3 regions of the Cytobacillus pseudoceanisediminis genome follow, and region 1 is predicted to be linked to each of the others. Evidence: a T-box and tRNA genes for the amino acid it is inferred to sense, from the RefSeq annotation. Region 1 holds a T-box; the other regions hold tRNA genes.
The links. The T-box of region 1 lies ahead of M5V91_RS27880 (valine--tRNA ligase). A T-box ahead of a tRNA ligase gene usually reads a tRNA of that ligase, here a tRNA-Val.
Positions count from the first base shown of each region.

Region 2: it encodes a tRNA-Val, which carries the amino acid that the T-box ahead of M5V91_RS27880 (valine--tRNA ligase) is inferred to sense. The anticodon was not compared.
Region 3: it encodes a tRNA-Val, which carries the amino acid that the T-box ahead of M5V91_RS27880 (valine--tRNA ligase) is inferred to sense. The anticodon was not compared.

Region 1 covers NZ_CP097349.1:5,246,518-5,254,305, reverse strand. The annotation lists gene M5V91_RS27885 (bifunctional folylpolyglutamate synthase/dihydrofolate synthase) at 1-1,263, opposite strand, end outside; gene M5V91_RS27880 (valine--tRNA ligase) at 1,336-3,981, opposite strand; T-box leader at 4,036-4,292, opposite strand; gene M5V91_RS27875 (YszA family small membrane protein) at 4,532-4,723, shown strand; gene ysxE (spore coat protein YsxE) at 4,737-5,795, opposite strand; gene spoVID (stage VI sporulation protein D) at 5,905-7,176, opposite strand; partial or broken gene hemL (glutamate-1-semialdehyde 2,1-aminomutase) at 7,681-7,788, opposite strand, start outside.
Region 2 covers NZ_CP097349.1:2,910,390-2,918,177, reverse strand. The annotation lists rRNA gene M5V91_RS15700 (23S ribosomal RNA) at 1-2,418, shown strand, start outside; rRNA gene rrf (5S ribosomal RNA) at 2,605-2,721, shown strand; tRNA gene M5V91_RS15690 (tRNA-Asn) at 2,742-2,816, shown strand; tRNA gene M5V91_RS15685 (tRNA-Ser) at 2,820-2,910, shown strand; tRNA gene M5V91_RS15680 (tRNA-Glu) at 2,927-3,001, shown strand; tRNA gene M5V91_RS15675 (tRNA-Val) at 3,006-3,081, shown strand; tRNA gene M5V91_RS15670 (tRNA-Met) at 3,091-3,164, shown strand; tRNA gene M5V91_RS15665 (tRNA-Asp) at 3,168-3,244, shown strand; tRNA gene M5V91_RS15660 (tRNA-Phe) at 3,268-3,340, shown strand; tRNA gene M5V91_RS15655 (tRNA-Thr) at 3,359-3,434, shown strand; tRNA gene M5V91_RS15650 (tRNA-Tyr) at 3,452-3,534, shown strand; tRNA gene M5V91_RS15645 (tRNA-Trp) at 3,542-3,615, shown strand; tRNA gene M5V91_RS15640 (tRNA-His) at 3,627-3,702, shown strand; tRNA gene M5V91_RS15635 (tRNA-Gln) at 3,761-3,835, shown strand; tRNA gene M5V91_RS15630 (tRNA-Gly) at 3,840-3,914, shown strand; tRNA gene M5V91_RS15625 (tRNA-Cys) at 3,933-4,006, shown strand; tRNA gene M5V91_RS15620 (tRNA-Leu) at 4,035-4,123, shown strand; tRNA gene M5V91_RS15615 (tRNA-Leu) at 4,147-4,228, shown strand; gene M5V91_RS15610 (nuclease-related domain-containing protein) at 4,932-5,855, opposite strand; partial or broken gene M5V91_RS15605 (carbohydrate ABC transporter permease) at 6,040-6,980, shown strand; gene M5V91_RS15600 (carbohydrate ABC transporter permease) at 6,980-7,788, shown strand, end outside.
Region 3 covers NZ_CP097349.1:3,970,175-3,977,962, forward strand. The annotation lists gene cdaA (diadenylate cyclase CdaA) at 1-622, opposite strand, end outside; gene M5V91_RS21405 (anti-sigma factor family protein) at 800-1,435, opposite strand; partial or broken gene sigW (RNA polymerase sigma factor SigW) at 1,453-2,015, opposite strand; gene M5V91_RS21415 (aspartyl-phosphate phosphatase Spo0E family protein) at 2,190-2,348, shown strand; gene rocF (arginase) at 2,390-3,295, opposite strand; tRNA gene M5V91_RS21425 (tRNA-Ala) at 3,511-3,586, opposite strand; tRNA gene M5V91_RS21430 (tRNA-Gly) at 3,594-3,668, opposite strand; tRNA gene M5V91_RS21435 (tRNA-Lys) at 3,737-3,809, opposite strand; tRNA gene M5V91_RS21440 (tRNA-Gln) at 3,964-4,038, opposite strand; tRNA gene M5V91_RS21445 (tRNA-Tyr) at 4,104-4,187, opposite strand; tRNA gene M5V91_RS21450 (tRNA-Thr) at 4,202-4,277, opposite strand; tRNA gene M5V91_RS21455 (tRNA-Val) at 4,283-4,358, opposite strand; tRNA gene M5V91_RS21460 (tRNA-Glu) at 4,363-4,437, opposite strand; tRNA gene M5V91_RS21465 (tRNA-Thr) at 4,465-4,537, opposite strand; tRNA gene M5V91_RS21470 (tRNA-Asn) at 4,573-4,647, opposite strand; rRNA gene rrf (5S ribosomal RNA) at 4,667-4,783, opposite strand; rRNA gene M5V91_RS21480 (23S ribosomal RNA) at 5,036-7,788, opposite strand, start outside.

The sequences.
Region 1 (7,788 bases):
GAAGTAAAGTGATCCGGTAATAACCAGTACGCTGTTTTTTCCTGCTTCACGAAGTTCAGCCTCCAATAGCTCCTTCCAGTCCGTATGAAACTGTCTCCTGCTGTTTTTACTGAGATTATATAAATCTTCAGCTGCTGCTGCTCTCGGAAACTCAAATTCGGTAAAGGTGATGCGATCTGCAGCAGAATCAAGCTTACCGATCATTTTATCAAGCTTTTTATCAGCAAGTGCAGCGAATACAATATTTTTGCTTTTATCCTCAAAACGGTTGTTCAGCTCAGCAGTTAAGGCAGCTATCCCTTCTTCATTATGCGCTCCATCTATTACTACCAGCGGGTCTTCAGATAGAATTTCAAATCGCCCGGGCCAGAAAGCTTTTTTCAATCCCGCTCTAATATGATTTACCTCTATAAGGAAAGAATAAAATTTATTCAATAGCTCTGCTGCCATTACAGCAAGGGAAGCATTTTCAGTCTGGTGTTTTCCGCTCATTCCTGTCTCAAGATCAGGGAAGTTCTGAAAGACTGTCTTAAGGGAGAAGAATTCTCCCAGGTCCAGGGATTTATGATCAGAAATAGCAAACTCATTCCCCAGCTGATAAACTGGTGACTTCATGCTTAAAGCTTTATCTTGAATAACAGCGAGCGCTTCTTCTTGTTTAACAGCTGTAATCACACTGACTCCAGGTTTAATGATTCCCGCTTTTTCAAAAGCGATTTCCTCGTATGTATTCCCAAGGATAGCTGTATGGTCGAGTCCGATGCTTGTAATGATTGATAATATAGGATAGATGATGTTCGTAGAGTCATACCTTCCGCCAAGGCCCACTTCAAACAAAACGAGATCCACCGGCTGTACATGGCCAAAATATTGGAAAGCCATGGCGGTAATGATTTCAAACTCGGTTGGACCGCCGAGTTCCGTCTGTTCCAATTCAATCGCAAGCGGATATATATCATTAGCAAGCCGAACAAGATCTTCATCGTTAATTGGAATTCCGTTCAGAGAAATCCGTTCATTAAATTTCTCAAAATATGGCGATGTAAAAGTTCCGACAGAATAACCCGCCTCCTGAAGAATGGATCTTAGAAACGTTACAGTTGAGCCTTTACCATTCGTTCCGCCAATATGGATGGACTTAATTCTTCTTTCGGGATGCCCGAGTTTTTCCATCATCCATTCCATCCTTTGCAGTCCCGGCTTCATCCCAAGTCTTAGCCTTGAATGAATCCATTCCAGTGCTTCCTCATAAGTAGAAAACATATATAAATGCACCTCCGTTATACAGGAAGGAAGACGAATCCTTCATATGGACCCGCCTTCCGCAACTATTAATTATTCTCCTTTTAGCTCTTTAATGCGAGCTTCTACAGCAGCTCTCTTCTCGCTGTAGTCTTGTTCTTTTGCTTTCTCTTCTTCAATTACCTTTTCAGGCGCTTTTTTAATAAAGCCTTCGTTTGAAAGTTTCTTCTGGACTCTTTCAACTTCTTTATTTAATTTATCCCACTCTTTCTGAAGGCGGGCAACTTCTTCTTCAATGTTAATCAGGCCTTCAAGCGGAAGGATGATTTCTGCACCAGTCACAACTGCTGTCATCGCCTTATCAGGCGTCTCAACATTCAGAGCCAGCACTAGTTCTTCTGGGTTACAGAATCGTTCAATATAGGCACGGTTATTTTCCAGTGTGCCCAGAATTTCCTCATCCTTAGCTTTTACCATCATTTTAATCTTCTTGCTCATAGGCGTGTTTACTTCAGCACGGCTGTTGCGGACAGAGCGAATAATTTCTACAAGCAGCTTCATTTCATTTGCAGCCTGGTTATCAGTGTATTCATTGTTAACTGCCGGCCATTGTGCAGCCGTAATGGATTCACCTGAATGAGGAAGGTTCTGCCAAATTTCTTCCGTGATAAATGGCATAAATGGATGCAGCAGACGCATTGTATTGTCCAGAACATATGCCAGGATGGAACGGGTGGTTTTCTTGGCAGCTTCATCTTCTCCGTACAGCGGAAGCTTTGCCATTTCGATATACCAATCACAGAAGTCATCCCAAATGAAGTTATACAGCACTCGGCCAACCTCGCCAAACTCATAGCGGTCAGATAATCTTGTAACCGTCTCAATAGTTTCATTCAAACGGGTTAATATCCATTTATCAGCAACAGACTTTTCACCGCTTAAATCAATTTCTTCATATGTTAATCCATCCATGTTCATTAATGCAAATCGGGATGCATTCCAGATTTTATTGGCAAAGTTCCATGTTGCCTCAACCTTTTCCATACTGAAGCGCAGATCCTGTCCCGGCGAGCTTCCTGTAGAAAGGAAATAGCGGAGTGAATCAGCACCATACTGATCAATTACATCCATTGGATCAACGCCATTTCCAAGGGACTTACTCATCTTGCGTCCCTGTGAGTCACGAACAAGACCATGAATTAATACATCCTGGAATGGACGCTCCCCTGTAAATTCGAGACCTTGGAAGATCATTCGTGATACCCAGAAGAAAATGATGTCATAGCCAGTCACCAAAGCAGCAGTCGGATAGTATCTCTTGAAATCGCTTGAGTCTGTATCCGGCCAGCCCATTGTTGAAAATGGCCATAGAGCTGAACTGAACCAGGTATCCAAAACATCTTTGTCCTGTTCCCAGTTTTCAATATCTTCTGGTGCTTCGTGCCCTACGAAAACCTCACCTGTCTCTTTGTGGTACCAGGCCGGGATCCGATGCCCCCACCAAAGCTGGCGTGAAATACACCAGTCACGAATATTTTCCATCCAGCGCAAATACGTTTTTTCAAATCGCTCTGGAACAAAGTTTACTTTTTCCTCTTTAGTTTGAAGAGCGATGGCTTCATCAGCAAGAGGCTGCATCTTTACAAACCATTGTGTTGAAAGGTAAGGTTCAACAACTGCGCCGCTGCGCTCTGAATGGCCCACAGAATGCATATGCTCTTCAATTTTGAAAAGCACTCCTTCGTCCTGAAGATCCTTCACGATCTGCTTGCGGCATTCAAAGCGGTCCATACCTTGGTATTTACCGGCTCGGCTGTTCATTGTGCCGTCTTCATTCATTACAAGAATTCTTTCAAGATTGTGGCGGTTTCCTATTTCAAAATCATTTGGGTCATGAGCCGGCGTAATTTTTACTGCGCCGGATCCGAAATCCATTTCTACATAATCATCTGCAACAATCGGAATTTCGCGTCCTGTGATCGGCAGTTTAACCGTTTTGCCGATTAAATGCTTATAGCGGTCATCTTCCGGATGTACTGCTACAGCTGTATCGCCAAGCATCGTTTCAGGGCGTGTAGTGGCAATTTCGATATGTCCTGAACCATCCGTTAAAGGATATCTCATATGGTAGAAGGCACCCTGAACATCCTTATAAATAACTTCGATATCAGAAAGAGCCGTTTTTGTAGACGGATCCCAGTTAATAATATACTCGCCGCGATAAATCAATCCTTTATTATAAAGTGAAACGAAAACTTCTCTTACAGCTTTTGAAAGGCCTTCATCCAGTGTAAAACGTTCGCGGCTGTAATCAAGTCCCAATCCAAGCTTTGACCATTGCTGGCGGATATGGCTGGCATACTCCTCTTTCCACTTCCATGTTTCTTCTACAAATTTTTCACGGCCTAAATCATAGCGGCTTTTGCCGTCATTGCGAAGCTTTTCTTCAACCTTTGCCTGAGTGGCGATGCCCGCATGGTCCATTCCTGGAAGCCATAGAACATCGTATCCCTGCATTCGCTTCATTCGAGTAAGGATATCCTGAAGAGTTGTATCCCATGCATGACCGAGATGAAGCTTTCCTGTTACATTCGGAGGCGGAATCACAATTGTATATGGCTGCTTTGTTTCATCGTCTTTTGCTTCAAAGAATTTACCTTCCAGCCACCAGTCATATCGTCCTTTTTCAATCGCCTGCGGATCATATTTCGTCGGCATTGATAATTCATTATTATCCATGTGTCATTCTTCCTTTCTGAAAGCAATCCAAAAAATAAAAAACTCCATTCGCCATAAAAGGACGAATGGAGTTTGCTTCGCGGTACCACCTTTTTTTCAATCACTAAAGAAAATCAGGGAAAGACATTCTTATAGAGATTGACACTTAAACAGATAACGGATTTCCCGTCTTTTACTACTTGGCTGCAGCCTTTCGCAAAAGATGCTCTAGGGCGACCTTCCAACAGTTTTGCCTGGATAACCTTTCAGCTGCTGGTTTTCCTCTCTAAAAGGCAAATCGCCATTGTACTCTTCCCTGTCTTAGCATCGATATACAATTTTATATATAAAATATACTACCGAAAAAAGACTGTTATAGTCAATAAGGATACCCGAGTTTTTTATATATTATTCATTATTTCTACCGAAGTGATGATGATTTTGCCCGAAAAAGACTTCTTTAGGGGAGTTTTAAAATACTGTTATACAGGAAAGAAACGAAAATAGGCACTTTACCGAAAAATGAATCATAGAATATACATATGAACATTCGGGAAAGGGGCATGCGACAATGAGAAGAAAATATAATCCTTACACACTGCCTCCCTGGTTAAGAACTTTCAGGAATGTATGTGCACAGTTCATAATCCCGTTCTGTGTTTTTCAAGGCATAAGAACAATTTTGCTGCCTACCACCTTTGATGTACTGCTGCTATCGCTGTTCATTCTGATTGCTATTGCTTTCCATCTTCAATTGGTTTAGGAGCCCGCATCTTTTAGCTTTGGGCTCCTTCTTGTGCTTGAGCTTCGGCAGCTGCTTTTGCTTCTTGTTTTTGCCTCTCGATCTCATCGATTCTCATTACAGCATATTCAATATTTTTCAAGAGCCAATACTGCCTTTGCAAATGCTGGACAGCCTTTCTTTCTCCCCTTTTACTCTCCCCTTTATAATATTGTTCGGCCGCCCTGATAATAGGACCCGGATGAGCAAAGTAGCTTTGAAACAGCAGCATCTCATCGTCTCTGAATGGAAAGTATTTCATATAGGTGTAAATCCACTCTACACATTCTTCTGATCTTTTTGGATAAGTTTTCAGAGTCCTTGATAAAAACGGCAATATATCATGGAGCGGCGACCCCTGTCTTGCATTTTCGAAATTCGTGAAGTACCCATATCCCCTATCATCGTAAAGAAAATGCTCGGTTGAAACTTTCCCATGGACGATTACCGTTCGTGCTTTGTCGCTTTCTTTTGTTTTTTCATACCAATCTTTAAATTTGTTTGTGGAGAATTTTAGTCCCTGGCTGACGTCGTGATAATATAGGGAAAACATTAGCTCAAAAGGAGACATATACTCTTTTCTTTCACAGGCTTCGATAAATCCCTCCAAGAACTCCTTTTCTTTCTCCCATTCCTGCAAAGTTTTTTCATAATGTTCGGTTCTGTCTTCCTTGTTTATAGGAACTTCCCTCGAGGACAATGTATGCAGTCTTGCCAATTCCCTCAGCATCTGCTGATGCCTCTCAAATCTATCCTCTTTTTCTTCATTAGGCATCCATGGCATTAAATAATATAATTCATTCTGATGGAGCACCCCATATCTTCCATCCACCGTCGGGTAAATAGGGACAATTCTGTTATAGCCTTTTTGAAAGAGGGTTTGTACATGCCTTATAAAATCTGCTCCATGCTGAGGCTTTATTTTCTTCAAGGCAAATACACCTTTGCTGCTGTATACCTTCTGAACTCTCCCAAACTCCTCTACAAAATGCGGCTCTATTGAATAATGATTTAAAATAGGGGAGACTTTCCGCAGCCGATTTTTTTCTTCCACCTTAACCACTCACTTTCCAGAATGAGAAAAAATGATGTTATTCTAAAATATATTGGTTAAACGAAAATAGCTGAGCGGGTTATTAATACCTGCTCAGCCTTTTAACCATTTAATGGGCTACCGCAACAGGAATGTACAGCACTTGCCCTTCATAAATATCCTGATTGATTTCAAGGTGATTCACCCGTAATAGCTGCTGGGCTGGTATATCATACCTTTCAGCAATGGCATCAATTGTGTCGCCGTTCTGCACAATGCAAACCTTGAGCTTAACATGTTCCTCTGTCTCTTCCTTCCGGGCAAAGAACTCTGTTAACGACATGCTTTTCTTCTTGGAGAGTTTCTTCTTCTTAGCCTCCTGTTCTGAAGAGGATGAGGATTCCTCTGTTTCCTCATGGGTTTCCTGTGCAGCCGCTTGAACAGGCTTCTTTTCAAAGGAAGGACTATCTGATTCGGATGCTTCCGTCATTTGATAGATTTCCTGTGCGGTTGGCGGTGCTTCCTCCTCATTGCGCTGAGAAGAAAAAGATATTTCCGGTGCAGTTTTCGGAGTCTGTTCTTCTTCTTCTGGCTGCTCTTGTTTTAATTCGAGCGCCGCCGGCACTGAAGGTCTAATGACGGCCTGCTCTTCCACTTCAGGCTGCTTTCTTGCTTCTGCCTCAAATGGAATAAAAACCTCATCGGTTTCTGACTGCTCTTCCTGCGGATCCTCTTCCCGTACATCTTCCTCGGCGCTCGAGTATACCTGTTCCTCTCTTTCTTCCTCTCTTTCTTCCTCTTCCTCTAGGTCCTGTTCTTCTTGCTGATATGACGGCCATTCCTGCTGTATAATTTCTTCTTCCTCTGTCTCCTCTGCCACCTCAGAAGATCTGTACTGAATCTCTAATTCTTCCGTTTCAGTTTCAGCTTCCGCTTCTTCCTCCCATTCTTGAACAGGAATATGCTGCTGATCACCATATAATCCGGTAATGGTTAAATTAGCTGTCAATTTCATACAGCTTCTTTCCGGCAGAACATAATCGAAGGACTCTACCGCAACATCAATATCGTAGATGCTTTGGATTCTATTATTCGGAATGGTTATATCGACAGGAAAATAGTGTTTGAATTCACAAACTCCTTCTCCTCTTTCTTCAACTGTCTGAACGAATTTGGTGACTGCCAAACCCTCTTGATCTTCCTCGGATGCTTCTTCATCGCTGCGTCTATACTCACCTGCCAGTTCAAGTGCTCCCTGGATTGTTACATATTGATCGCTTTCCTGAATTGTTATATTGGGGTCTAACGAGATGGTAATCAGGTCCGATACTTCCTGTCCTTTTTGAAACCATACTGATTCTTCTAAAGAAAATCGTAAGCACGATGGATTCCCCTGAGACAAAGCGACTCCTCCCTTCGAATCTTTACGTTTAATCACTATGTCATTAACAATCCTATGAAGGATTAGGATACTTTATGATTAGAAAAATAGCGCTCTAAGGGAATCTTAGATTAATTTAGAAAAAGTTCCTTAGATAAGACTTTTTTAGCGGCTGTTTGCTATGAGTGTTGATTTCCGCTGCAGGCACTCAAGCTTCCCTGCGGGGCTGCCGGGAGCCTCCTCGGCGCTATGCGTCTGTGGGGTCTCCCTGTACGCTACTCCCGCAGGACAATAAATAAGCTTCCTTGAATCAACACCGCACGAATAAAATGCGGATACATTTTCGCGGGATTAGCGCCTTCCACTCCAATCAACACCGTGCAAAATAAAAATTTTGCATTTTCACAGTCTATTGAATCCAGCCACAGGAAAGGGGTTTCTCCCAAACGATGGATAAAAGCTCTAATAACTATATTTCCAAGGGCATAAAAAAACACCCATCAATCGATGAGTGTCAGGTCTTGCTTATTTTAATTTTGAAAATGCCTTTTCCGCTGCCTGGATAGTCTTTTCAATATCTTCATCAGTGTGTGCAGTTGAGAGGAAGAGTCCTTCGAATTGGGATGGCGGCAG
Region 2 (7,788 bases), 2.3 Mb from region 1:
AGGTGAAAAGCACCCCGGAAGGGGAGTGAAAGAGATCCTGAAACCGTGTGCCTACAAGTAGTTAGAGCCCGTTAATGGGTGATAGCGTGCCTTTTGTAGAATGAACCGGCGAGTTACGATTACATGCGAGGTTAAGTTGATGAGACGGAGCCGCAGCGAAAGCGAGTCTGAATAGGGCGAATGAGTATGTGGTCGTAGACCCGAAACCAGGTGATCTACCCATGTCCAGGGTGAAGTCCAGGTAACACTGGATGGAGGCCCGAACCCACGCACGTTGAAAAGTGCGGGGATGAGGTGTGGGTAGCGGAGAAATTCCAATCGAACTTGGAGATAGCTGGTTCTCTCCGAAATAGCTTTAGGGCTAGCCTCATGTAGTAAGAGTCTTGGAGGTAGAGCACTGTTTGGACTAGGGGCCCCCATCGGGTTACCGAATTCAGACAAACTCCGAATGCCAAAGACTTATCCATGGGAGTCAGACTGCGAGTGATAAGATCCGTAGTCAAGAGGGAAACAGCCCAGACCACCAGCTAAGGTCCCAAAGTATACGTTAAGTGGAAAAGGATGTGGAGTTGCTTAGACAACCAGGATGTTGGCTTAGAAGCAGCCACCATTTAAAGAGTGCGTAATAGCTCACTGGTCGAGTGACTCCGCGCCGAAAATGTACCGGGGCTAAACGTATCACCGAAGCTGTGGATTGACATCTTACGATGTCAGTGGTAGGAGAGCGTTCTAAGGGCGTTGAAGCCAGACCGCAAGGACTGGTGGAGCGCTTAGAAGTGAGAATGCCGGTATGAGTAGCGAAAGATGGGTGAGAATCCCATCCACCGAATGCCTAAGGTTTCCTGAGGAAGGCTCGTCCGCTCAGGGTTAGTCGGGACCTAAGCCGAGGCTGAAAAGCGTAGGCGATGGACAACAGGTTGATATTCCTGTACCACCTCTTTACCGTTTGAGCAATGGGGGGACGCAGGAGGATAGGGTAAGCGCGCTGCTGGATTAGCGCGTCCAAGCAGTTAGGCCGGTAACGAGGCAAATCCCGTTACCACACAGGCTGAGCTGTGACGGCGAGGGAAATTTAGTACCGAAGTTCCTGATTCCACACTGCCAAGAAAAGCCTCTAGCGAGGGAAAAGGTGCCCGTACCGCAAACCGACACAGGTAGGCGAGGAGAGAATCCTAAGGTGAGCGAGAGAACTCTCGTTAAGGAACTCGGCAAAATGACCCCGTAACTTCGGGAGAAGGGGTGCTCATTAGGGTGAATAGCCCTGATGAGCCGCAGTGAATAGGCCCAGGCGACTGTTTAGCAAAAACACAGGTCTCTGCGAAGCCGCAAGGCGAAGTATAGGGGCTGACGCCTGCCCGGTGCTGGAAGGTTAAGAGGAGAGGTTAGCGCAAGCGAAGCTTTGAATCGAAGCCCCAGTAAACGGCGGCCGTAACTATAACGGTCCTAAGGTAGCGAAATTCCTTGTCGGGTAAGTTCCGACCCGCACGAAAGGCGTAACGATCTGGGCACTGTCTCAACGAGAGACTCGGTGAAATTATAGTACCTGTGAAGATGCAGGTTACCCGCGACAGGACGGAAAGACCCCGTGGAGCTTTACTGTAGCCTGATATTGAATTTTGGTACAGCTTGTACAGGATAGGTAGGAGCCTGAGAAGCCGGAGCGCCAGCTTCGGTGGAGGCGTCGGTGGGATACTACCCTGGCTGTATTGAAATTCTAACCCGCGCCCCTTATCGGGGCGGGAGACAGTGTCAGGTGGGCAGTTTGACTGGGGCGGTCGCCTCCTAAAAAGTAACGGAGGCGCCCAAAGGTTCCCTCAGAATGGTTGGAAATCATTCGCAGAGTGTAAAGGCACAAGGGAGCTTGACTGCGAGACCTACAAGTCGAGCAGGGACGAAAGTCGGGCTTAGTGATCCGGTGGTTCCGCATGGAAGGGCCATCGCTCAACGGATAAAAGCTACCCCGGGGATAACAGGCTTATCTCCCCCAAGAGTCCACATCGACGGGGAGGTTTGGCACCTCGATGTCGGCTCATCGCATCCTGGGGCTGTAGTCGGTCCCAAGGGTTGGGCTGTTCGCCCATTAAAGCGGTACGCGAGCTGGGTTCAGAACGTCGTGAGACAGTTCGGTCCCTATCCGTCGTGGGCGCAGGAAATTTGAGAGGAGCTGTCCTTAGTACGAGAGGACCGGGATGGACGCACCGCTGGTGTACCAGTTGTCTTGCCAAAGGCATCGCTGGGTAGCTATGTGCGGAAGGGATAAGTGCTGAAAGCATCTAAGCATGAAGCCCCCTCGAGATGAGATTTCCCATAGCGTCAAGCTAGTAAGATCCCTGAAAGATGATCAGGTTGATAGGTCAGAGGTGGAAGCGTGGCGACATGTGGAGCTGACTGATACTAATCGATCGAGGACTTAACCAAAACGAAAAGCGGAGGCGACTGTTCAACTTCGAGAGAAGTTAGGAGCCGAAGCTAGACAAGTTATTGGTGAATACTCGGCAAATTCTTCTTCATACATTATCTAGTTTTGAGGGAACGAAAAATAGTAAATTTCCTCTTGAAAAATGATAAAAAGACGGTATAATAATACTTGTCTTTGAAAAATAGTCTGGTGGCGATAGCGAGAAGGTCACACCCGTTCCCATACCGAACACGGAAGTTAAGCTTCTCAGCGCCAATGGTAGTTAGGGGCTGTCCCCTTGTGAGAGTAGGACGCTGCCGGGCTGTTTTACAAATATCACTATTCCGCAGTAGCTCAGTGGTAGAGCATTCGGCTGTTAACCGAACGGTCGTAGGTTCGAATCCTACCTGCGGAGCCAAATGGAGAGCTGTCCGAGTGGCCGAAGGAGCACGATTGGAAATCGTGTATACGCTAACCGCGTATCAAGGGTTCAAATCCCTTGCTCTCCGCCATTATTAATTCTATATTGGCCCCTTGGTCAAGCGGTTAAGACACCGCCCTTTCACGGCGGTAACACGGGTTCGAATCCCGTAGGGGTCACCATAATGGAGGATTAGCTCAGCTGGGAGAGCATCTGCCTTACAAGCAGAGGGTCGGCGGTTCGATCCCGTCATCCTCCACCATATTATTGTCGCGGGGTGGAGCAGTCCGGTAGCTCGTCGGGCTCATAACCCGAAGGTCGCAGGTTCAAATCCTGCCCCCGCAATTTGGTCCGGTAGTTCAGTTGGTTAGAATGCCTGCCTGTCACGCAGGAGGTCGCGGGTTCGAGTCCCGTCCGGACCGCCATTTTTACAATATTAATAATATTTGGCTCAGTAGCTCAGTCGGTAGAGCAAAGGACTGAAAATCCTTGTGTCGGCGGTTCGATTCCGTCCTGAGCCACCTTTACTGAATTGATTTGCCGGTGTAGCTCAATTGGTAGAGCAACTGACTTGTAATCAGTAGGTTGGGGGTTCAAGTCCTCTCGCCGGCACCATTTTTTTATGTTAATATGGAGGGGTAGCGAAGTGGCTAAACGCGGCGGACTGTAAATCCGCTCCTTCGGGTTCGGCAGTTCGAATCTGCCCCCTCCACCATTTATATAGGGGTATAGTTTAATGGTAAAACGAAGGTCTCCAAAACCTTTGATGTGGGTTCGATTCCTACTACCCCTGCCAATTTTATAATGGCGGCTGTGGCGAAGTGGTTAACGCATCGGATTGTGGCTCCGACACTCGTGGGTTCGATTCCCATCAGTCGCCCCATAATTTTAAAGTAACAGTACGAGTATAACTCTCATATAAATGTAATATGAACGATCAATGGGCTATAGCCAAGCGGTAAGGCACCGGACTTTGACTCCGTCACTCGCAGGTTCGAATCCTGCTAGCCCAGCCATTTTGCGGAAGTAGTTCAGTGGTAGAACATCACCTTGCCAAGGTGGGGGTCGCGGGTTCGAATCCCGTCTTCCGCTCCAGAATAAACTTCAATTTATGGCGGCATAGCCAAGTGGTAAGGCAGAGGTCTGCAAAACCTTTACCACCGGTTCGAATCCGGTTGCCGCCTCCATAATCTAAATCTTGATTCGCTGATATACGCCGGGGTGGCGGAACTGGCAGACGCACAGGACTTAAAATCCTGCGGTAGGTGACTACCGTACCGGTTCGATTCCGGTCCTCGGCACCACAAGATTTACTACATTTTAATATGCCGGTGTGGCGGAATTGGCAGACGCGCACGACTCAAAATCGTGTTCCTTCTGGAGTGTCGGTTCGACCCCGACCACCGGTATCTAAAAAAGGTTTCCTAATAGGGAAACCTTTTTTGTTGTTAATTAAAATCTGTGCAAATTTTAAAGCGGAAAGCAAATATCAATGCAGCCCTTCTGCTGATTGTGATGCAAGTTGTTTCAATGCAGGGTTCCGAACGATTCAGAGGGTGGTTTCGAAATGGGGTTCTGAACTGTTCGGAAGTAATTCAAAAGGACATAATTATTGACTTAGCAGGAGGAAAAAAACGATGTGTCCTAATGTTGTGAATTGAGCGGAACTAATAACTGAAGAGGCGAAAAAGAATCTCTAAATTTCGAAGATGTTATGTGAACGGAACTTATGCACCAAAATAGAGCCAGAAAGATTCGATGACTTTATGTGAACGGAACTAATGAAGCAGAATAGTGCCGTTCAGTTTCAAAGATGTCATGTGAATGGAACTAATGCAAGAGAATAGTGCCGTTCAGTTTCAAAGATGTCACATGAATGGAACTAATGCAAGTGAATAGTGCCGTTCAGTTTCATGATGTCAAGTGAGCGGAACTAATGCAGCAGAATAAAGCCATTAAGGTTCGATAACCTCAGTGAATGGAACTAATAATTCTGAATAGAGCCCTTCAGTATCGATAGTGTGATCTAAAAGAATCTAATGATGTTTGCTTATTCATGAATCGTGTGAGGATAGCCGAAGGGGACATGCCATACTGTTAAAAATAAACTACTCAACATAATTGTGTTTTATTCAAAGTAAGAAGTCTTGCCATGAATGATATGATTAAAGTTGTTTGATAGGATTTTCCGGATTTTTTCTTTGAAATAATATCAGAACACCATTCATGCACAATATTGGTTGTTAGCATCATATCGGGAAACATAACTCTAAACTCTTTAACACTTCTAACGATTGCCAATTCGACATCTTCTTTGTATCCGCAATTCTTACATACTAAAGCAGCTCTGTGCAATCGATCCATAAAGTGCTGGCAAGAAGCACACTTAACCCCCTTCTCCAATCCCTCAAATGTATACTCAAATCGCCTTCCATAAGGAATATCCTCCAAATGCAAAGACAGTAACTTGTCTGCCAGCATTAAATGGTTCTTATTTGCCGGTTGAGATTTCAATTTTAATTTGTCTATAAATCGGTTAATTTGTGCTGGAAATATAGCAGGAAGATTCATTGTGGCTTGATACAATTGAAATTCGGGGTTAATAAAAATAAGAAGAGCCTTAAGAGGGGTTTCTACTCCCAATTTCTGCAGAAGTCTTCTCAGGAGGGATTCACTTCGCTGAAGCTGCAGAAGAGGATTTTTAACTTCAGTATTTGCTGGTACTGTATACCATCTGTTTTGTTCGATATAAAAGTCTCCCTCATAATTCTTAACTTCAAAAAGATAGATACAGCCTCCAGTGAATAATAGTGAATCTATTTGGAAAAGGGTGTTACTGTAATCGAACAATAAATCATTAAGAATAATCCATTCCTCAGGCGAATGTTCTAGTAGTTCATCAAATTTCTTCTCACCTGAAAAACCTTTTTCTAAATTAAGAAAGAGGCTGTAATCTTTTGGGGAAAGCCGCATTCTTCCATGTAAACACTGAAGCAATTTTAATTCTTCCGGTTCATAACGATATTTTAATATCATAGCCCACATCCCTATATTCAAGATAGCTTCATTCTATGCAATGTATTCGATTAACACAAGTTAAACCTTTTAAACAAGTCAAAATATTGCACCTTTTTAGTCAATTCAGTCACCTATATATGCAAACGGTTTCAAATATAATGTAGGAAAGCGTTTGCAAGAGATAAGGGGGCGGTGAAAAGATTTGGAGACAAAGATTGAGGTCGGGGAAGCAGCAGTCAATTCAGAGGTTAAAACAGTATCCAGGAAAAAAGCAAATCTGAAAAAAATGCTAACATACAGTGCTTTTGTAGGACCGGCATTGATTTTTTTCCTGGTGATTCAAATCATTCCTTTTTTGATGGGTATTTATTATTCCTTTACTTCCTGGAATGGTGTCAGTTCTGTGGTTGAGTGGGTAGGACTTGAAAATTATTTAAAGATCTTTAAGAATGATCCTAAGTTTTTTGATTCCTTTATTTTTACTACCAAGTTTATGTTAGCTTCGGTTATTATTAGTAATTTACTAGGTTTTGGGCTTGCGTTATTATTGAACGCAGCATTGAAGTCCAGGAACTTATTGCGGACTGTGTTTTTCATTCCTAATGTTATCGGGGGATTATTGCTTGGGTTCATCTGGCAGTTTATTTTTGTAAAAGGGTTTGCGGCAATTGGAAATCTTACAGACCTGTCCGTTTTTAAGCTCCCATGGCTTGGGGATGAGACAACAGCATTCTGGGGGATTGTAATTGTGTTTGCCTGGCAGATCAGCGGATATATGATGGTTATTTATATTGCAGCGCTGCAGGGGTTGACCAGACATTGCTGGAGGCTGCCAGGATCGATGGGGCATCAAGCTGGACACTTCTGACGAAAATTATTATTCCACTTATTTTGCCGGCGTTTACGATTTGTTTCTTTTTAACTATTTCAATGGCCTTTAAGATTTTCGATCTGAATATTTCACTGACAGGCGGAGGTCCTTTTAATTCAACACAATCTGTAGCGATTAATATTTATCAGGAAGCATTCCAAAATAACCGGTATGGTCTTGGTACCGCGAAATCCATTCTGTTCTTCCTTGTTGTGGCTATTTTTACAACGGTTCAGGTTATGATGACCAAGAAAAGGGAGGTTGAGGCATAATGAATCCCAGATATACGAAGGTTACGTTTCTGCTCGAGATTATCGGAATCGTATTAGGAGTCATTTTCCTCATACCTTTTTATTTCGTGATCATCAATTCTGTAAAAGGTTTTGCAGATATTTTGATTGATGCTGCAGCGTGGCCGCAGGAGTTTTTATTCTCCAATTACTTGAAGGTATGGGATATTATTAATTTCCCGCGGGCCTTCTGGAACTCGCTTATAATTACGGTGATCAGCAATATTGGACTTGTTGTCATTAGTTCCATGGCTGCCTGGAAGATGGTCCGAACCCCGGGAAAATTCAGCAAAATCCTATTTGCCCTATTTGTTTCTGCGATGGTTATTCCATTCCAGACGGTCATGATACCGCTGATGAAGCTGGGAGGCACGCTGAATCTGACAAACAGCATACCAGGTCTCATCATTATGTATTTTGGCTTTGGTGTACCATTATCGCTTTTCCTGTATCACGGATTTATTAAAACAGTTCCAATAGAGATAGAAGAATCGGCCCGAATTGATGGGTGCAGCCAGTTTGGGGTCTTTTGGAGAATTGTTTTTCCGCTTCTAAAACCAATCACTGTAACGGTTGTTATTTTAAATACATTATGGATCTGGAATGATTATCTGCTGCCGCTTCTTGTGCTTCAGGATGCAGAACTTAGGACGATTCCTTTGGCCACAAGTTCATTCTTTGCACAATATACAAAGCAATGGGACATGGGACTGGCCGCCCTTGTAATGGGCATTACACCGGTCGTTATTTTCTTCCTGTTCCTGCAGAGGCATATTATTAAAGGCATTGC
Region 3 (7,788 bases), 1.3 Mb from region 1:
AAGCAGCCCTATGTCTGGTGCCGAGCTCTTTTGAGATGAATGGGCTTTCTGACAGAGGCAGATAACACGCTGCTGCTGCCACACAATTCTTTTGAATGATAACGGCTCCGTCATGCAGCGGTGTATTCGGTATAAATATATTAATCAGGAGCTCAGATGAAATTTTAGAATCCAGCTGAATACCGGTTTCAATATAATCGTTCAGCCCTGTTTCCCTCTCAACTGAAATAAGCGCCCCAATGCGGCGTTTAGCCATATAATCCACAGCCTTAGCAATGGATTCGACCAGTTTCTCCTGATTTTCCTCCTCCTGATTAGCTGTCCTTGAGAAGAATCTCCCTCTCCCCAATTGCTCCAATGCTCTTCGCAGCTCCGGCTGGAAAATGATAATGATGGCCAGAAATCCCCAAAGAAGCACTTGTTCCATCATCCAACCTAATGTTTGCAGGTGGAACTTGTCGCTTGCTACTTTGACCAGGATAATGACAAAAATCCCTTTTAGCAATTGGACAGCCTTTGTTCCTTTTACAATCATTATCAGTTTATAGATGACATACCAGACAAGGAGAATGTCTATTGTATTAGCCAACAATTTCAAAATAGAGAAATCTGCAAACGACATTATCCTTCCTCCAAATATATATTTCAAAAGCAATACATGCTTAAAGTTCCTTTATGTAACTTTCATATTATATCATATTTGACGCTAATTCCAATTTTGAGACAACAGACACTACCTGGAAAAATAAGTACACTAAGAATCCCTGCATTAAAGCAGGGATTCTTACTATGGTTATGTCTATTTCTCTTTATCTGTTTCTCCGCTTTCAAATACATTTACAGCATCCTTGGCTGCCTTTTTGATGTGGTACCACAGCCATTCGAAAATGGCATCAACCTCTTCGATTTCTCCGGTAACATTACCGGCTGAAGCCATATATTGCTGGCCATTGATGACCGTAACATTTCCGTCTATTTCGCCCTGGATTTCCAAGTCTCCGTTCTTAACTACTACATCGCCTTTTACCACTTCGCCTTCTGGTACAATCACCTTATCGTTCTCCACCACAAGGTTTGGCTGTTTGGAAACTGATAGTTGGTGATCCTGGTCCCAGGATGATACGACGCTTCCCATCATCAGAACAAGAAAGAGGGATGCAGCAGTTAAAAGCGGATGATGCCTGAACCAGCGCTGGACCCCGACTTTCCGCTTTTCTTTGGGCAATTTCGCCATAACGTTTGCCGTGAAATTTTCAGGTGCCTGTATATGTGAAGTGCTTTGGACTAAAGCGATCGTCTTCTTTAATTCATGGAAATGAATTTGGCATTCCTCACAGTTCTGCAGATGGGCCCTTAATTCCTTCTCATGTTCGGCTGAGATCTCTTCATCTAGGTACTCATGCATATAAACAACCATTTCTGCTGGACATTTCAAAGTTCTCACCCTCTTTTTTAAACGTATCTTAATTGATTCCTAAGTGCTTCCCTGCCCCGGTGAATCCTGGTTTTAACCGTTCCCAGAGGAAGATCGAGCGTTTCACTGATCTCGTTCAGCGATAATTCTTCAATATATTTTAGAACAATAACCGAACGGTATTTTTCCGGAAGCTTCGATATTTCCCTTTGGATTGTTTCCTGCAGTTCCAGACTTTCTACATCTTCCTCCGGCAGCCTCGCATCTGAAGCAATTTGAGAATACATGTTCAGTCCATCCGTTCCTGCGACCTCTGCATCCAGATAATAATCAGGCTTCTTTTTCTGATTCTGTCTATACAAAGGTTAGTGGCAATCCGATAGAGCCACGTGGAAAATTTCAAGTCAATATTAAAGCTGGCAATGTTTATATAGGCTCTTAAGAAAGCCTCCTGAGCGATATCCTCTGCCTCATGCCTGTTTCCCAGCATTCTGTAGCAAATCTGAAAAACTTTATCTTTGTATATTTCAACAACTTCAGCATAAGCATCCTGGTCGCCTTTTAATACTTGCTTTATCCTCTTCTTTACGATTGTCTCCATTTTTTTACCTCCGCTCCAGTGCGGCTAATCGATAATACGAATCGATAGCGGAAAAGGTTTCATTTTAATTAAAAAACATTCAATTTCTATATTAGCAAATTTTTACTTATTCTGGTTTATTTTTTTCCTTTTAGGGTATAAAAGTACTAAATTAATCGAAAAGGGTTGATTACGGTGTGTGTTAAGGAATTATTGAGAGATATTGAGGAATGCCGGTCAAGAATGATCCAGTTAACAGCTTCCGCTTCTTTTACAGACCACTCGGTAGTTGATACGAGCACAAAACTCGATCAGCTTCTAAATAAATATTATACACTCACAGCAAAAAAATGAGCAGAACTTGTTTACGTTCTGCTCATTTTTAATTCAATTATTTATAGAAGCTTCTCGCCAAATAGTGAACCCATAAGCGCGACCGCCACAGTAGCTGTTTTGTTTTTGTCATCCAGGATTGGGTTAACCTCTACAAACTCAGCCGATGTAATGATCTGCGATTCTGCAAGCATCTCCATGGCCAAGTGGCTTTCACGGTAGCTGATGCCTCCAATAACCGGAGTTCCAACACCAGGGGCATCATGCGGATCCAGCCCATCTAAATCCAGAGACAGATGAACACCATCTGTATTTCTTTCTTTTAAATATGTAATAGACTCCTCCATAACCTTTGTCATCCCAAGCCGGTCAATTTCGTGCATGGTGTATACTTTAATGCCTTTTTCCTTAATAAGCTCCCGCTCTCCTTCATCCAAAGATCTTGCCCCAATAATGACAATATTCTCTGGCTTAACCTTTGGAGCATATCCCCCTACATTGGTTAAAAGCGGGTGGCCAATTCCCAGGCTTACCGCAAGAGGCATGCCATGTATGTTCCCTGAAGGTGATGTTTCAGCTGTATTTAAATCCCCGTGGGCATCATACCAGATTACCCCAAGATTTTTGTAGTGCTTCGAAACACCGGCCAATGTTCCAATTGCGATGCTGTGATCCCCGCCCAGTACTAATGGAAAAGAACCACTTTCTATTGCTTTATCAACTTCTTCGCCCAGTTTTTCTGTTTTTTCAGCAATAAGGTCCAAGTTTCTAAGATTTGATTTTGGATCGATTTGAACTTCCGGACGGCCGATGGCAATATCGCCCTGGTCATGGATTTCTTCGAATAAACACTTTAATCGCTCATTCACACCGGCATATCGGATCGCACTTGGCCCCATGTCCACACCGCGTCTCATCTGGCCAAGATCCATTGGCATTCCAATTATCGATAATTTCTGTCTTTTCATAGTAAAGTCCTCCCTTTCCCTTCATACTCATATTTTAACCGCTTTCAAACACATGACTCAACTCGACAAAATCGTGTATATATATGCGGCTGCCGGAAAAAGAAGCTTCTAAAAATACCATAGTAACTTTCTAAGTTTTGCCACTTATTGTTTTGTGAAATAAAATAAAAAATCCCTAAACCATGCTGGTTTAAGGAATGTCGTATTATGTATGATGGTGGAGCCTAGCGGGATCGAACCGCTGACCTCCTGCGTGCAAAGCAGGCGCTCTCCCAGCTGAGCTAAGGCCCCATTTATTTGGAGCGGAAGACGGGATTCGAACCCGCGACCCCCACCTTGGCAAGGTGATGTTCTACCACTGAACTACTTCCGCAAACATATTTATATTCACAAGTAAGACCTTCAGGACTCGATTCCCAAGGTCTGTGTTTTTCTATAAAGTGAGCCATGAAGGACTCGAACCTTCGACCCTCTGATTAAAAGTCAGATGCTCTACCGACTGAGCTAATGGCTCGAAATATAATTCTGATGCCTAAACTTCATTTGCAGATGTGCTTCAAAGCCCTGCGGTCTTTGTCGCAGATTTTAAAAGCTTGCCATTCAGGATGTAACGCTTCGATGCTGCAATCTTTTAAAATCCTCTACCGACTGAGCTAATGGCTCAAAAATGGCTGGGCTAGCAGGATTCGAACCTGCGAGTGACGGAGTCAAAGTCCGGTGCCTTACCGCTTGGCTATAGCCCAATAATTACAAAATAAAAAGGACATTCATAGCTTGTCCAGTTTTTTGTGTTTTTATTAAAAATAAATGGTGGAGGGGGGCAGATTCGAACTGCCGAACCCGAAGGAGCGGATTTACAGTCCGCCGCGTTTAGCCACTTCGCTACCCCTCCATCTATAAAAAAGATGGTGCCGGCGAGAGGACTTGAACCCCCAACCTACTGATTACAAGTCAGTTGCTCTACCAATTGAGCTACACCGGCAAATATGGTGGAGGATGACGGGATCGAACCGCCGACCCTCTGCTTGTAAGGCAGATGCTCTCCCAGCTGAGCTAATCCTCCATTATGGTGACCCCTACGGGATTCGAACCCGTGTTACCGCCGTGAAAGGGCGGTGTCTTAACCGCTTGACCAAGGGGCCTAGTACTCTAGTTGTCTACATTAAAAGAGCTTCCAACCGGGCTCGAACCGGTGACCTCTTCCTTACCATGGAAGTGCTCTACCTGCTGAGCTATGGAAGCAACAGCTCATAATTCCCAAAAGGGCTTTATGGAAATGGCTCCGCAGGCAGGATTCGAACCTGCGACCGTTCGGTTAACAGCCGAATGCTCTACCACTGAGCTACTGCGGAAAAGTGGTATTTGTAAACAGCCCGGCAGCGTCCTACTCTCACAAGGGGACAGCCCCTAACTACCATCGGCGCTGAGAAGCTTAACTTCCGTGTTCGGTATGGGAACGGGTGTGACCTTCTCGCCATCGCCACCAGACTATTTTCAAAAGACAAGTATGATTATACTTTCTTTTAATGTTTTTTTCAAGAGGAAATTTCATTTTTTCGTTCCCTCAAAACTAGATAATGTATGAAGAAGCATTTGCCGAGTATTCACCAATGACTTGTCTAGCTTCGGCTCCTAACCTCTCGGCCGTTTCGATCCGTCCCTCCAAATCCCAAAACCAGGATTTGAATGGCCGGCTCTCCAACGTCTCTCAAAGTTGAACAGTCGCCTCCGCTTTTCGTTTTGGTTAAGTCCTCGATCGATTAGTATCAGTCAGCTCCACATGTCGCCACGCTTCCACCTCTGACCTATCAACCTGATCATCTTTCAGGGATCTTACTAGCTTGACGCTATGGGAAATCTCATCTCGAGGGGGCTTCATGCTTAGATGCTTTCAGCACTTATCCCTTCCGCACATAGCTACCCAGCGATGCCTTTGGCAAGACAACTGGTACACCAGCGGTGCGTCCATCCCGGTCCTCTCGTACTAAGGACAGCTCCTCTCAAATTTCCTGCGCCCACGACGGATAGGGACCGAACTGTCTCACGACGTTCTGAACCCAGCTCGCGTACCGCTTTAATGGGCGAACAGCCCAACCCTTGGGACCGACTACAGCCCCAGGATGCGATGAGCCGACATCGAGGTGCCAAACCTCCCCGTCGATGTGGACTCTTGGGGGAGATAAGCCTGTTATCCCCGGGGTAGCTTTTATCCGTTGAGCGATGGCCCTTCCATGCGGAACCACCGGATCACTAAGCCCGACTTTCGTCCCTGCTCGACTTGTAGGTCTCGCAGTCAAGCTCCCTTGTGCCTTTACACTCTGCGAATGATTTCCAACCATTCTGAGGGAACCTTTGGGCGCCTCCGTTACTTTTTAGGAGGCGACCGCCCCAGTCAAACTGCCCACCTGACACTGTCTCCCGCCCCGATAAGGGGCGCGGGTTAGAATTTCAATACAGCCAGGGTAGTATCCCACCGACGCCTCCACCGAAGCTGGCGCTCCGGCTTCTCAGGCTCCTACCTATCCTGTACAAGCTGTACCAAAATTCAATATCAGGCTACAGTAAAGCTCCACGGGGTCTTTCCGTCCTGTCGCGGGTAACCTGCATCTTCACAGGTACTATAATTTCACCGAGTCTCTCGTTGAGACAGTGCCCAGATCGTTACGCCTTTCGTGCGGGTCGGAACTTACCCGACAAGGAATTTCGCTACCTTAGGACCGTTATAGTTACGGCCGCCGTTTACTGGGGCTTCGATTCAAAGCTTCGCTTGCGCTAACCTCTCCTCTTAACCTTCCAGCACCGGGCAGGCGTCAGCCCCTATACTTCGCCTTGCGGCTTCGCAGAGACCTGTGTTTTTGCTAAACAGTCGCCTGGGCCTATTCACTGCGGCTCATCAGGGCTATTCACCCTAATGAGCACCCCTTCTCCCGAAGTTACGGGGTCATTTTGCCGAGTTCCTTAACGAGAGTTCTCTCGCTCACCTTAGGATTCTCTCCTCGCCTACCTGTGTCGGTTTGCGGTACGGGCACCTTTTCCCTCGCTAGAGGCTTTTCTTGGCAGTGTGGAATCAGGAACTTCGGTACTAAATTTCCCTCGCCGTCACAGCTCAGCCTGTGTGGTAACGGGATTTGCCTCGTTACCGGCCTAACTGCTTGGACACGCTAATCCAGCAGCGTGCTTACCCTATCCTCCTGCGTCCCCCCATTGCTCAAACGGTAAAGAGGTGGTACAGGAATATCAACCTGTTGTCCATCGCCTACGCTTTTCAGCCTCGGCTTAGGTCCCGACTAACCCTGAGCGGACGAGCCTTCCTCAGGAAACCTTAGGCATTCGGTGGATGGGATTCTCACCCATCTTTCGCTACTCATACCGGCATTCTCACTTCTAAGCGCTCCACCAGTCCTTGCGGTCTGGCTTCAACGCCCTTAGAACGCTCTCCTACCACTGACATCGTAAGATGTCAATCCACAGCTTCGGTGATACGTTTAGCCCCGGTACATTTTCGGCGCGGAGTCACTCGACCAGTGAGCTATTACGCACTCTTTAAATGGTGGCTGCTTCTAAGCCAACATCCTGGTTGTCTAAGCAACTCCACATCCTTTTCCACTTAACGTATACTTTGGGACCTTAGCTGGTGGTCTGGGCTGTTTCCCTCTTGACTACGGATCTTATCACTCGCAGTCTGACTCCCATGGATAAGTCTTTGGCATTCGGAGTTTGTCTGAATTCGGTAACCCGATGGGGGCCCCTAGTCCAAACAGTGCTCTACCTCCAAGACTCTTACTACATGAGGCTAGCCCTAAAGCTATTTCGGAGAGAACCAGCTATCTCCAAGTTCGATTGGAATTTCTCCGCTACCCACACCTCATCCCCGCACTTTTCAACGTGCGTGGGTTCGGGCCTCCATCCAGTGTTACCTGGACTTCACCCTGGACATGGGTAGATCACCTGGTTTCGGGTCTACGACCACATACTCATTCGCCCTATTCAGACTCGCTTTCGCTGCGGCTCCGTCTCATCAACTTAACCTCGCATGTAATCGTAACTCGCCGGTTCATTCTACAAAAGGCACGCTATCACCCATTAACGGGCTCTAACTACTTGTAGGCACACGGTTTCAGGATCTCTTTCACTCCCCTTCCGGGGTGCTTTTCACCTTTCCCTCACGGTACTGGTTCACTATCGGTCACTAGGGAGTATTTAGCCTTGGGAGATGGTCCTCCCTGCTTCCGACGGGATTTCTCGTGTCCCGCCGTACTCAGGATCCACTCTGGAGGGAACGAAGTTTCAACTACAGGGCTTTTACCTTCTCTGGCCGGCCTTTCCAGACCTGTTCATTTACCTCGTTCCTTTGTAACTCCGTGTAGAGTGTCCTACAACCCCAAGAGGCAAGCCTCTTGGTTTGGGCTAATCCCGTTTCGCTCGCCGCTACTCAGGGAATCGCGTTTGCTTTCTCTTCCTCCGGGTACTTAGATGTTTCAGTTCCCCGGGTC